DNA from 2 places in the Streptomyces yongxingensis genome. Region 2 is predicted to be linked to the other one. Evidence: riboswitches for the same ligand, from Rfam matches in the RefSeq annotation. Region 2 holds a riboswitch; the other holds the start of a gene.
What was found. A riboswitch is a leader RNA that binds a small molecule or an ion and turns the genes downstream of it on or off. The one in region 2 is predicted to bind thiamine pyrophosphate.

Region 1: linked by a shared signal. The riboswitch ahead of thiO (glycine oxidase ThiO) and the one ahead of ACZ6TD_RS15565 (thiamine ABC transporter substrate-binding protein) in region 2 are both predicted to bind thiamine pyrophosphate.

What each region holds. Positions count from the first base shown of each region.
Region 1 is NZ_CM145717.1:7,974,187-7,980,971, reverse strand. Features, by position in the region: gene thiE (thiamine phosphate synthase) at 1-358, opposite strand, end outside; gene ACZ6TD_RS34220 (Rv2175c family DNA-binding protein) at 512-877, opposite strand; gene ACZ6TD_RS34215 (NAD(P)/FAD-dependent oxidoreductase) at 991-2,172, opposite strand; TPP riboswitch at 2,773-2,886, shown strand; gene thiO (glycine oxidase ThiO) at 2,962-4,206, shown strand; gene thiS (sulfur carrier protein ThiS) at 4,203-4,403, shown strand; gene ACZ6TD_RS34200 (thiazole synthase) at 4,585-5,328, shown strand; gene ACZ6TD_RS34195 (SRPBCC domain-containing protein) at 5,497-5,955, shown strand; gene pknB (Stk1 family PASTA domain-containing Ser/Thr kinase) at 6,043-6,785, shown strand, end outside.
Region 2 is NZ_CM145717.1:3,743,326-3,750,110, reverse strand. Features, by position in the region: gene ACZ6TD_RS15575 (phosphatidate cytidylyltransferase) at 1-224, shown strand, start outside; gene rlmN (dual-specificity RNA methyltransferase RlmN) at 297-1,403, shown strand; TPP riboswitch at 1,477-1,581, shown strand; gene ACZ6TD_RS15565 (thiamine ABC transporter substrate-binding protein) at 1,577-2,650, shown strand; gene ACZ6TD_RS15560 (ABC transporter permease) at 2,746-4,359, shown strand; gene ACZ6TD_RS15555 (ABC transporter ATP-binding protein) at 4,360-5,397, shown strand; gene ACZ6TD_RS15550 (LOG family protein) at 5,466-6,563, opposite strand; gene ACZ6TD_RS15545 (hypothetical protein) at 6,669-6,785, opposite strand, start outside.

The DNA of each region.
Region 1 (6,785 bases), 4.2 Mb from region 2:
GGGTGGAGCGCCCGATCAGCACGTCCTCGCCGAGGATCGCGCGCGCCGCGCGCACCGGCAGATCACCCTGGCCCAGATGGAGCACATCCGAGCCGATGGCATGCGCGACATCGGCCCGGTCGTTGACGGCCAGCAGCTTGCCGTGCCGGCGGCAGGCGTCCGCGAAAACCTGGAGGTGCTCCAGCTCCTCGGCCGCCTCCATCTCCTTCTCCCGCAGTTGGACGATGTCCACCCCCGCCCCCAGGACGGCGTCCAGGAACTCCGGCAGATCGCCCTGGCGCTTCCGGGCGTCGGTGCACAGATAGAGGCGGGCGTCGGCCAGCCGCTCGCGAGCGGTGGCGGTGACGGCGGTGGACATGGGTTCCCCCCGGAGGGTCGGGCGGCGTACGGGCCATGAGCGGAGCCCGGCCCGTACGCCAGGTTCGATCAGGTCGCGTCGGACGCGAGGGTTCGGACGGCGAGGGTTCGGACGATGAGGGTTCGGACGATGAGGGTTCGGACGGCGAGGGCGTCAGACGGCGAGGGCCTGAGCCCGCCGCTTCACTTCCGTGCCGCGATTCTCACTCAGCGCCCGTGCCGGGGTGCCGGGCAGGCTCGGGTCGGGAGTGAAGAGCCACTCCAGCATCTCTTCGTCACTGAAGCCGTCGTCCTTCAGAAGCGTCAAGGTCCCCACGAGGCCCTTGACGACCTTTCCGTCACCGATGAACTCCTCGGGCACCTGAAGGACCCTGTTCTCGCCACGGCGCACGGCGATCAGCTGGCCCTCCTTGACCAACTGCCGGACGCGCGTCACCTCGACCCCCAGCCGTTCGGCGACGTCGGGGAGGGTGAGCCAGGCGGGGACGAGAGCATCGATCTTTGCGTCAATCTCGGTCACGGAACAAGCCTGCCATCTGGGACTGACAGTGGGTAGCCGGGCGCCCGCCGCGCGGGCCGCCCGCCCCGCCCCGGACGCCCCGGCCGGCGGCCGACCGGCGGTCGGCCCGCCGGTCAGAGGACGGCCGACTTCAGCGGCACCGAGGGGTCCTCGGCCCGCGTCCGGTCCAGCCGGGCGCCGCGCTCGATCAGCTTGCGCCCCTGGGCCAGATCGCGCGGACGGCCGACGGCCAGCAGGGCGACCAGGGCGCCCTCGCGCAGCCAGCACACCGACCAGGCGGCACCGGCCGGATCGCCGCGCCAGACCAACTCGTCGGCCTCCGAGTGGTGCCCGGCGTACTGCACGAAGCGCCCGAACTGCTCGGACCAGAAGTACGGCACCGGGTCGTAGACCACACCGGGGAAGTGGGCGGCCGTCCGGCTCCCCACCACGTTGGCGGCGACGGTGCGCGGCCCCTGGAGCGCGTTGTCCCAGTGGTGCACCAGCAGCCGCGTCCCGTAGCGGGCGGACGGGAAGGAGGCGCAGTCGCCGACCGCGTAGACGTCCGGCGCGGAGGTGCGCAGCCGGTCGTCGGCGGCGACGGACCGGTCCTCGGCCAGCTCCACGCCCGAGCCCGCGAGCCAGTCCGTGGCGGGCCGGGCCCCGATCCCGACGACCACCGCGCCCGCGCGCAGCCGGGTGCCGTCGCCGAGCAGCAGCCCGCTCTCGTCGACGGAGGCCACTCGGGCGCCCGTGACCAGCCGGGCGCCGTAGTCCTCGTACCAGGCCGCCATGGGGGCCGCGACCTCGGCCGGGAGCGCGCCCGCCAGCGGCCGGTCCGCGGCCTCGACGACGGTCACGGCGCAGCCCGCCTCGCGCGCCGCGGTGGCGAACTCCGCGCCGATCCAGCCCGCCCCCACGACCGCGATCTCGCGCTGCCGGGCGAGCACCGGGCGCAGCCGCTCGGCGTCGTCCAGCGTGCGCAGCAGATGGACGCCGGGCTCTTCTTCGCTGCCCGGCAGCGGGATCGGCTCGGCGCCGGTGGCGAGCACCAGGACGTCGTACGGGAGCTGGCCGGTCGCGGTCTCGACGAGCCGTTTGTCCGGGCGCAGGCCGGTGACCTGGACGCCGAGCCGCAGGCCGATGCCGAGCCCGGCGAAGTCCACGTCGAGCGTCGAGCCCTCGGCCTTTCCTAGCAGTACGGCCTTGGACAGCGGGGGCCGGTCGTAGGGCTGGTGGGGCTCCGCGCCCAGCAGGACGATCTCCCCGGTCCAGCCCTGTTCGCGCAGCGCGACGGCGGTTTGCACGCCCGCCATGCCCGCTCCGACGATCACCACGCGCTGTCCGGCGTCGTTCGAGGACGGCTTCGTCGTCGTCTCATCGCTCACACGATCACTGTATTGCGGCTGGTGGGGCGGACTGGAGAGCGGCTTACGAGAGGTCGGACACAGAGCGGGGGGTCGGACGGGGGGTCGGTGCGGGTTGTGGGCGCCTCCGGCGGTGAGCCCCCACCCCGCCCCTTCCCGAAACAATGGGGCTGCGCCCCCTGGACCCCCGCCGGGGCTCCGCCCCGGACCCCGCACCCCTCGAACTCCCCCAGCTACCGCTGGGAGGTGCCCCTGGAGGGGCTGGATGGGGAACCGCCGGGCGAGGTTGCGACGCGCCGGGGGGCTGTGATGGGACACGCCAGGGGCTGGGGACGGACGTGCCGGAGGGCTCGGGCGGGACACGCCAGAGGGCTGGGGACGGACGTGCCGGAGGGCTCGGGCGGGACACGCCAGAGGGCTGGGGACGGACATGCCGGAAGGCTCGGGCGGACACGCCAGAGGGCTGGGGTCAGACGTGCCGGAAGGCTGGGGTCCCTGGTGTATGGCCGCTCTTTCGGGTGATTCGGGGCACGTACTAGGGTGGCGGGGCAGAGCACTCGCGGGAGCCCGGGCGTACCGGGCTGAGAGGGAGGCTGGAACGGCCTCCGACCGTACGAACCTGATCCGGGTCATGCCGGCGAAGGGAGGGGCAGCGTGTCCACGCACGCACCAGGTCCTGACGACGGACCTCACACATCAGGCGGGCCGCCACCCGGCGGACGCCATGACGCCCTCGTCATCGGGGGCGGCATCATCGGGCTGGTCACGGCCTGGCGGGCGGCCCAGCGCGGGCTGCGTACCGCGCTCGTCGACCCGGCGCCCGGCGGCGGAGCCGCCTGGGTCGCGGCCGGGATGCTGGCGGCCGTCACCGAGTTGCACTACGGCGAGCAGACCCTGCTCGGCCTCAATATGGCCTCCGCACGCCGCTATCCGGACTTCGTGGCGGAGCTGGAGGAGGCCGGCGGCCAGGACGTGGGCCATCGCGCGTGCGGCACGCTCGCCGTCGCGTTCGACGCCGACGACCGCGCTCAGCTGCGCGAACTCCACACCTTCCAGCAGGGGCTCGGGCTGGAGTCCGAGTGGCTGACGGGGCGTGAATGCCGCCGGCTGGAGCCGATGCTCTCGCCGGGTGTGCACGGCGGGCTGCGCGTCGCCGGTGACCACCAGGTGGATCCGCGGCGGCTGACGGCGGCGCTGCTCACCGCGTGCGAGCGGGCCGGAGTCGCCTTCCACCGCGACCGCGCGGAGCGGCTGCTGCTGGACGGCGACCGCGCCACCGGGGTCGAGCTGGCCGGGGGTACGCGCCTGGCCGCCGAGCGGACCGTACTGGCCGCCGGGAGCCTCAGCGGACGGCTCGCGGGCGTCCCCGAGGACGTCCTGCCGCCCGTACGGCCCGTCAAGGGGCAGGTGGTGCGGCTGTCGGTGCCCGAGCGGTACGCGCCGTTCCTCTCCCGCACCGTACGGGCCGTGGTGCGCGGCGGGCCGGTCTACCTGGTGCCGCGCGAGAACGGCGAGCTGGTCATCGGCGCGACCAGCGAGGAGCTGGGCTGGGACACCACGGTCACTGCGGGCGGGGTGTACGAACTGCTGCGGGACGCCCATGAGGTGGTGCCCGGCATCACCGAACTGCCGCTGGTGGAGACGTGCGCCGGGCTGCGCCCCGGCTCCCCCGACAACGCCCCGATGCTCGGCCCGACCGCGCTGCCGGGGCTGTTGCTGGCCACCGGCCACTTCCGCAACGGCGTGCTCCTCGCCCCGATCACCGGCGATGTCATGGCCGAGGCCCTCACCAGCGGCGAACTCCCGCCGGAGGCCCAGCCGTTCACCCCCCAGCGCTTCACGTCCCCCTCGGACGCCGGAGCACCCCCGACCGCCCCCGCGGACGCCTCGGCGGTCCCGGCCGCCTCCTCGCCCAGCTCGGCAGCGCCCTCTTCCGGTGTCCCCGACGCCGCGCACTCCCCAGCACAGGAGCAGCACACATGACCGTCTCCGTGAACGGCGAGCCCCGGGAGGTGCCCGAGGGCACCACGCTCGACCGGCTCGTCGCGACCCTCACCCAGGCGCCCTCGGGTGTCGCCGCCGCCGTCAACGAGACGGTTGTCCCGCGCACCCAGTGGTCCGCCACCTCGCTCGGCGACGGTGATCGCGTCGAGGTCCTCACCGCGGTCCAAGGAGGCTGATCCGCCCATGGCTCCCACCACGACCACCACAAACACCACAACCACCACGAGCGCCACACCCGCCACAGCGGTCACAGCCGCCCCCGATGCCACGACGGCCCACGGCGCCGCCGACCGGGCGTCGCTCACCGCGCCCGATCCGCTCACCATCGCCGGGACCGACTTCGGCTCCCGGCTGATCATGGGCACGGGCGGCGCGCCCAGTCTGGAGATTCTGGAGCGTTCGCTGCTGGCCTCGGGCACCGAGTTGACGACCGTCGCGATGCGGCGGCTCGACCCCACGGTGCAGGGGTCGGTGCTCTCCGTGCTCGACCGGCACGGGATCCGCCCGCTGCCCAACACCGCCGGGTGTTTCACCGCCGGTGAGGCCGTGCTCACCGCCCGCCTCGCCCGGGAGGCCCTGGGCACGGACTGGGTCAAGCTGGAGGTGGTCGCCGACGAGCGCACCCTGCTCCCCGATCCGATCGAGTTGCTGGACGCCGCCGAGACCCTGGTGGACGACGGGTTCACGGTCCTGCCGTACACCAACGACGATCCGGTCCTGGCCCGGAAGCTGGAGGACGTCGGCTGCGCCGCGATCATGCCGCTCGGCTCCCCGATCGGCTCCGGGCTCGGCATCCGCAATCCGCACAACTTCCAGCTGATCACCGAGCGCGCCACCGTGCCGGTGATCCTGGACGCGGGCGCGGGCACGGCGTCGGACGCCGCGCTGGCCATGGAGCTGGGGTGCGCGGCGGTGATGCTCGCCTCGGCCGTCACCCGGGCCCAGGAGCCGGAGCTGATGGCGGGGGCGATGCGGCACGCGGTGGAGGCGGGCCGGCTGGCCCACCGGGCGGGCCGGATCCCGCGCCGCCACTTCGCCGAGGCGTCGAGCCCGGCCGAGGGCCTGGCCGCCCTGGACCCCGAGCGCCCGGCCTTCGGCTAGGCCCTGGGCGTTCGGCCAGGCCCTGGACGTTCGGCTGACGTCCTGGGCCTTCGGCTGACGTCCTGGGCGTTTCGGCTGACGTCCCGGGCCTTCGGCCGCCCGGTGTCCGGGCCCCGCGGGGCCCTACCGTGGAGGGAGGGAGCAGCCCACAGCCCGGAGGTGGTCGCCGTGACCGTGACCGTGGACGACCGGATCGAGCGCGAGGTGTACGTACCGGCGCCGATCGACCGGGTGTGGCGGGTGCTGACGACGCCCGAGCACATCCGCGCCTGGTACGCCCCCGGCGGCTGCGAGATCGATCCGCACCCCGGCGGGCGGCTCCGGTTCCGCTGGGACGAGCACGGAGAGTTCCACGGCCAGGTCGAGCGGGCGGTCCCGGACGCCCTCTTCCGCTTCCGGCTGGCCCTGGAGCCCGATCACGCCCCCTCGGACCCCGGCGAAGCCACCCTCGTGGAGTTCGCGCTCTCGCCCGAGGGACGGGGCACCCGGCTGCGGTTCGCGGAGAGCGGCATCCGCGCCCTGGCCGTCCCCGACGACGCCAAGGCCAAGCACGCCGAGTACGCCACGCTGTCCTGGACCTCGGCGCTGGAGGAGCTGGCCGCGATCGCCGCCGCGTCGCACAACTGACCCGCCGGTGTCACCGTTCCGCTGCAGTACCCGCCCCACCTGGGGCGGCCGGTCCTGGCCGATATCGGCGCCTCGTAGACTTCCCCCGTGGATACGACCCTCCAGGACCCCCTCGTCGGGCAGGAGCTCGACGGCCGCTACCGCATCGAGGCGCGCATCGCCGTTGGCGGGATGGCGACGGTCTACCGGGCCGTCGACACCCGGCTGGACCGTGTGCTCGCCCTGAAGGTGATGCATCAGAGCCTCGCCTCCGACGCCGCCTTCGTCGAGCGCTTCATCCGGGAGGCGAAGTCCGTCGCGAGACTCGCGCACGCCAATGTGGTCGCCGTCTACGACCAGGGAGCGGACGGCGGCCATGTCTATCTGGCCATGGAGTACGTCTCCGGCTGCACCCTGCGCGATGTGCTCCGCGGGCGCGGGGCCCTGCATCCGCGCGCCGCGCTGGACATCCTGGAGCCGGTGCTGGCCGCGCTCGGCGCGGCCCACCTCGCCGGTTTCGTCCACCGCGACATGAAGCCCGAGAACGTGCTGATCGGGGACGACGGCCGGGTCAAGGTCGCCGACTTCGGCCTGGTCCGGGCGGTGGACAGCAACACCAGCGCCTCCACCGGCAGCGTCCTGGGCACCGTCTCGTATCTCGCGCCCGAACAGATCGAGCACGGCACGGCCGACACCCGCGCCGATGTCTACGCCTGCGGTGTGGTGCTGTACGAGATGCTGACCGGCGCCAAGCCGCACGGTGGCAGCACCCCGGCGCAGGTCCTCTATCAGCATCTGAACGAGGACGTCCCGCCGCCCTCGGCCGTCGCGCCCGGGGTCGCCCCGGAGCT
Region 2 (6,785 bases):
TCGACGACGGCGTCTGGTGGCAGGGCCTGCTGCTCGGCCTCGCCGCCGCGGTCAGCGCGACCCTCGGCGACCTCGGCGAGTCCATGATCAAGCGCGACCTCGGCATCAAGGACATGGGCAAGCTGCTGCCCGGCCATGGCGGGATCATGGACCGGCTCGACTCGCTGCTGCCCACCGCGCCGGTGGTGTGGCTGCTGCTGGTGATCTTCGTGGGCGGCGGCTGACCACGCCCGCCCACGGGCCCCGCGCCACTCCCGGCGCGGGGCCCTTCGTACGTCTGCGACACTGGGAAAACCATGCCTAAGCCCGGAGAACTCACCTTCGTCGCGCCGCGTGGGGCCAAGAAGCCCCCGCGGCATCTCGCCGACCTCACGCCCGCCGAGCGCCGGGAGGCCGTCGCCGCCCTCGGGGAGAAGCCCTTCCGGGCGGGTCAGGTGTCGCGTCACTACTTCGCGCGCTACGCCGACGACCCCGCTCAGTGGAGCGACATCCCGGCCGCCGCGCGCGAGAAGCTGGCCGCCGGGCTGCTGCCGGATCTGATGAGCGTGGTGCGGCACATCAGCTGTGACGACGACACCACGCGCAAGACGTTGTGGCGGCTGTTCGACGGCACGCTCGTGGAGTCCGTTCTGATGCGCTATCCGGACCGGGTCACCATGTGCATCAGCTCGCAGGCGGGCTGCGGGATGAACTGCCCGTTCTGCGCCACCGGGCAGGCGGGGCTGGACCGCAATCTGTCCACCGCCGAGATCGTGCACCAGATCGTCGACGGGATGCGGGCCCTCCGGGACGGGGAGATCCCCGGTGGCCCGGCCCGGCTGTCCAACATCGTCTTCATGGGCATGGGCGAGCCACTGGCCAACTACAACCGCGTCGTCGGCGCCATCCGTCGGCTCACCGACCCCGAGCCCGACGGCCTCGGCCTGTCGCAGCGCGGTATCACCGTCTCGACGGTCGGCCTCGTCCCGGCGATGCTGCGGTTCGCCGACGAGGGCTTCAAGTGCCGCCTCGCGGTGTCGCTGCACGCGCCCGACGACGAGCTGCGCGACACCCTCGTGCCGGTCAACACCCGCTGGAAGGTGCGCGAGGTCCTGGACGCCGCGTGGGAGTACGCGGAGAAGTCCGGCCGCCGGATCTCCATCGAGTACGCGCTGATCAAGGACATCAACGACCAGGCGTGGCGCGCCGATCTGCTCGGCCGGCTGCTCAAGGGCCACCGGGTGCATGTGAACCTCATCCCGCTCAACCCCACGCCCGGCTCCAAGTGGACGGCGTCCCGGCCCGAGGACGAGAAGGCGTTCGTGGCGGCCCTGGAGGCCCATGGGGTGCCGGTGACCGTCCGGGACACCCGGGGCCAGGAGATCGACGGGGCCTGCGGGCAGCTGGCGGCTTCGGAGCGCTGAGCACCGGCTGATACGGTGCCTGGGCAACGTTGCATCATGCGATCGTCGTAGAAGTGAACGTCCGTACAAGTGAACATTCCGACAGGGGAGCGCTCAGAGCGCTGAGAGTGCGGCACGGCCGCAGACCCTCGGACCTGATCCGGGTCATACCGGCGTAGGGAGTCAGTATCACCATGAACAGCCAGCTTCGGCGTGCCATCTCGGCCGCCCTCCTCGGCTCACTGGCCTTGAGCGCGCTCGTCGGCTGCGGCGAGGACACCAAGAGCGGGTCGGACTCCAAGACGGTCACCCTGGTCACGCATGACTCGTTCGCGGCCTCCAAGGCCGTCCTCAAGGAGTTCACCAAGGAGACCGGCTACAAGGTGCGGGTGCAGGCCGGCGGCGACGCCGGAGCCGCCGTCAACCAGGCGATCCTGTCCAAGGGGCACCCCCAGGGCGATGTGTTCTTCGGTGTCGACAACACCCTGCTCTCCCGCGCGCTCGACAACGACCTGTTCACCCCCTACACGGCGAAGGGGCTGGACAAGGTCCCGGCGGCCCTTCAGCTCGACCGGGCCGAGCACCGCGTCACCCCCGTCGACTTCGGCGACATCTGCGTCAACTACGACCGGAAGTACTTCGCCGACAAGAAGCTGACGCCGCCCCGGACGCTGGACGATCTGACCAAGCCCGCCTACAAGAACCTCCTCGTCACCGAGAACGCGGCCACCTCGTCCCCCGGTCTCGGCTTCCTCCTCGCCACGGCCGCGAAGTACGGCGACGACGGCTGGAAGGGCTACTGGAAGAAGCTGCGGGCCAACGGCGTCGAGGTCGTCGACGGCTGGGAGCAGGCGTATTACGACCGGTTCTCCGGCTCGGCGGGCGGCGGCAAGGGCGACCGGCCGCTCGTCGTCTCCTACGCCTCCAGCCCGCCCGCCGAGGTGGCCGACGCCAAGACCAAGCCCGCGAAGGCCCCCACGGGGGTGGCGACGGGCACCTGTTTCCGGCAGGTGGAGTTCGCCGGGCTGCTGAACGGCGCGGGCAACACCAAGGGCGGCAAGGCGCTGCTGGACTTCCTGCTGAGCAAGCGGTTCCAGGAGGACGTCCCGCTGAACATGTACGTCAACCCGGCGCGCGAGGACGCCAAGCTGCCGGAGCTGTTCACCCGATACGGGGTCAGGATCGCCGACTCGGCCACCCTGGCGCCGCAGAAGATCGCCAAGAACCGTGAGTCGTGGGTCAAGACATGGTCCTCGCTGGTCCTGTAGAGCCCCGCGAGAACCGTAAGAAGGCCGACGGCCACCGTAAGGCCGACAGGGCGGGCAACGGCGGCCGTCGCGCGACCGCCCTCCGGCTCGCCCTGATGGCGGTGCCGCTCGCCTTCTTCGCGGTCTTCTTCGCCTATCCCGTGGCCGCCATCGTCGCCCGGGGGCTGCGCGTCGGCGGACGGTGGCGGTTCGGCCGGATCGCCGAGGTGGTGACCGATCCGGCGACGCTGGACGTCCTGTGGTTCACCTGCTGGCAGGCGGTCGCGTCGACCGCCCTCACGCTCGTGGTGGCGCTGCCCGGCGCCTATGTCTTCGCTCGCTTCGACTTCCCCGGCAAGGGGCTGCTGCGGGCCGTGGTGACCGTGCCGTTCGTCCTGCCGACCGTCGTCGCCGGATCGGCCTTCCTGGCCCTGCTCGGCCGGGGCGGGCTGCTGGACGAGCTGTGGGGAGTGCGGCTGGACACCTCCGTCTGGGCGATCCTCCTGGCCCATGTCTTCTTCAACTACGCGGTCGTCGTCAGGACCGTGGGCGGGCTGTGGGCCCAGCTCGACCCGCGCCAGGAGGAGGCCGCGCGAGTGCTCGGCGCGAGCCGGCTGTCGGCCTGGCGCCGGGTGACGCTGCCCGCGCTGGCACCCGCCGTGGCCGCCGCCGGGCTGATGGTGTTCCTGTTCACCTTCACCTCCTTCGGCGTGATCCAGATCCTGGGCGGCCCCCGCTACGCCACCCTGGAGGTGGCGATCTACCGGGAGACCGCGCAACTGCTCGACCTCCCCACGGCCGCGGTGCTGACCCTCGTCCAGTTCGCCGCGGTCGCGGCCGTATTGGCCCTGCACGCGTGGACCGTAAGGCGCCGCGAGAGCGCCCTGCGGCTGGTCGACCCCGGCCGCACCGCGCGCCGCCCGAAGGGCCCGGCCCAGTGGGCGCTGCTGTGGGGCGTGCTGGCGGTGGTCGCGCTGCTGATCGTGACACCGCTCGCGGTGCTGGCGGAGCGCTCGCTGAACGGACCGGACGGCTACGGCTTCACCTACTACGAGGCGCTCCGGTCGGCCGCCGACAGCGGGGGCACCTTCTTCGTGGCTCCCATGGAGGCCGTCGGGAACTCCCTGTGGTACGCGGCGGTCGCCACCGTCTTCGCCCTCGTCGTGGGCGGTCTCGCCGCCGCCGCGCTCACCCGTAAGGCGGGCATGTTGGTACGGGGCTTCGACGCGCTGCTGATGCTGCCGCTGGGCACCTCGGCCGTCACCGTGGGATTCGGGTTCCTGATCGCCCTGGACGAGCCCCCGCTGGATCTGCGCGCCTCCTGGGTCCTGGTGCCGCTCGCCCAGGCCCTGGTGGGCGTGCCCTTCGTCGTACGGACCATGCTGCCGGTGCTGCGGGCGGTGGACCACCGGCTCCGGGAGGCGGCGGCCGTGCTCGGGGCGTCCCCGTGGCGGGTCTGGCGGGAGGTGGACCTGCCGCTGGTCGGGCGGGCCGTGGCGGTCGCGGCGGGCTTCGCGTTCGCCGTCTCCCTGGGGGAGTTCGGGGCGACGGTCTTCATCGCGCGCCCCGACCATCCGACCCTCCCCGTGGCCATCGCCCGCTTCCTGGGCCGGGCCGGACAGCTCACCTACGGGCAGGCGATGGCCCTGAGCACGATCCTGATGCTGGTCTGCGCCGGATCGCTGCTGGCGCTCGAGCGCATCCGCACCGACCGTTCCGGAGAGTTCTGAATGACGCTGCTGCGACTGGACGAGGTGACCGTAAGGTTCGGTCGGCGCGACGCGCTGGACGCCGTGGACCTGGAGGTCGCCGAGCGCGAGACGGTCTGTGTGCTGGGCCCGAGCGGAAGCGGCAAGTCCACCATGCTGCGCGTGGTGGCCGGGCTGCAGCGCCCCGACGCCGGCCGGGTGTGGCTCGCCGGACGCGACCAGAGCGGGGTGCCCACGCACCGGCGCGGCGTGGGGCTGATGTTCCAGGACCACCAGCTGTTCCCGCAGCGGGACGTGGGTGGCAACGTCGCCTTCGGGCTGCGGATGCGCAAGGTGGGGCGCGCGGAGGCGGACCGCCGGGTCGCCGAACTGCTGGAGCTGGTGGGGCTGCCGGGCGCCCAGCGCCGCCCCGTCGACTCGCTCTCCGGCGGTGAGCAGCAGCGGGTGGCGCTCGCCCGCGCGCTGGCCCCGCGCCCCAAGCTGCTGATGCTGGACGAGCCGCTGGGCCAGCTCGACCGGGGGCTGCGCGAGCGGCTGGTGGTGGAGCTGCGCGAGCTCTTCGAACGGCTGGGCACCACCGTCCTCGCGGTCACCCACGACCAGGGCGAGGCGTTCGCGCTCGCGGACCGGGTGGTGGTGATGGAGAACGGCCGGATCGCCCAGACCGGCACCCCGCTGGAGGTGTGGCAGCGGCCCGCCACCGAGTTCGTCGCCCGCTTCCTCGGCTTCGACAATGTGGTCGAGGCGATCGTGCACGGCGAGGTCGCCGACACCGTATGGGGCAAGCTGCCCGTGCCGCCCGGCTCCCGGCCGGGCCCCGGCAGGCTGCTGGTCCGCCCGGCCGGGGTGCGGCTGACGGACCCCGAGGAGGGACTGGCGTGCACGGTGGCGGCGCGCACCTTCCGCGGCGACCATGTGGCGCTCATCCTGCGGCTGTCGGACCCGGCCGCACCGCATCTGGAGGCGTCCTGCGCCCTGCGGGACGCCCCGGAGTCGGGGGCCAGGGTCGGGGCGGCCATCGACCCGGCCGATGTGGTGCTGCTGGACCCGGAGCCCTGACGCCGGGCCCCTTGCCTCCCCCGGTACTCAGCACCTCCTTTGGTACGCGGCGCTCCCCTGACGTCGGCTCAGCCCAGCATCGACAGCAGCGCTTCGGGCGCCTCGTCCACCGAGTCCACCAGGGCGATACGGGCCTTCATGGACCGGCCCTCCGCGAGCGCTTCGAGCAGCGGCCAGGTCGGCAGCCGCCGGGTCCAGTGGTCCCGGTCCACCAGCACCATCGGGGTCGGCTCACCGCGCGACTCGTAGTAGTTCGGCGTCGCGTTGTCGAAGATCTCCTGGACGGTCCCGGCGGCGCCGGGCAGGAAGACCACGCCCGCGGTCGAGCGCGCCAGCAGCCCGTCCTCGCGGGTGGCGTTGGCGAAGTACTTGGCGATGTGCGAGGCGAACGCGTTGGGCGGCTCGTGCCCGTAGAACCAGGTGGGGATGCCGACCGACGCCCCGCCGTCCGGCCAGCGCTCGCGCACCGCGAAGGCGGCCTCGGCCCAGGCCCCGATGGACGGCCGGAAAGAGGGCGTTTTACCGAGCAGTTCGAGCGCCTCGTCCAGCACCGCGTCCTCGTGCGGGGCCGCGTAGGCGCCCAGGTTCGCGGCCTCCATCGCGCCCGGTCCGCCGCCCGTCGCGACCGTGAGACCGGTCCGCGCCATGGCCCGGCCGAGGCGTGCGGCGCCCGCGAATCCGTCGGAGCCGCGCTCCAGCGCGTGGCCGCCCATGACGCCCACCACTCGCGTCCCGACGACGAATTCGTCGAGCGCGTCGGAGACCGCGTCGTCGTGGATGGAGCGCAGCATCGAGGCGAAGATGTCGCCGTCGGTCTTGGTCCGCTGGAACCAGGCGTAGGCGAGCGCGTCCGGCGTCCGCACGTAACCGTGTTCCGCGAGGCCCTCGAAGAGCTCCGCGGGGGAGTAGAGGGTGCCGCGGTACGGATCGAACGGCAGGTCCGGCACCGGCGGGAACACCAGCGCGCCCCCGGCCCGGACCTTCGCCGCCGCCTCGGTCTCCATCGGGCAGCCGAGGAAGACCGCCTCGCTGGTGTCGGTGGAGAGGAGCGCGGCCGTACGGCCTGTCAGGTCCACGGACTGGACCCGGAACCCGGCCAGGGTGCCGCGGGCGACGACCTGGTCGAACTCCTCGATGGACTCTATTTCCCGGTCTGGTTCCTGCACGCCGACATGCTAATCACACCGGAGATGGGGGGCTGTGGATTGGGGCACTCGTGACCGGGCCGCTTCGCCGCACAATCCAGGCATGAACACCGACACCCGGGAATTTCAGCGGTGGAACGGCATCGCCGTGAGATGCGCCACCACCCACACCAGCGGCACCAGGAGCGCCAGCAGGGCCGTCGCGCGCAGCGCGGCCGCCCCGCGGAGCAGCCGGGCCGGGGC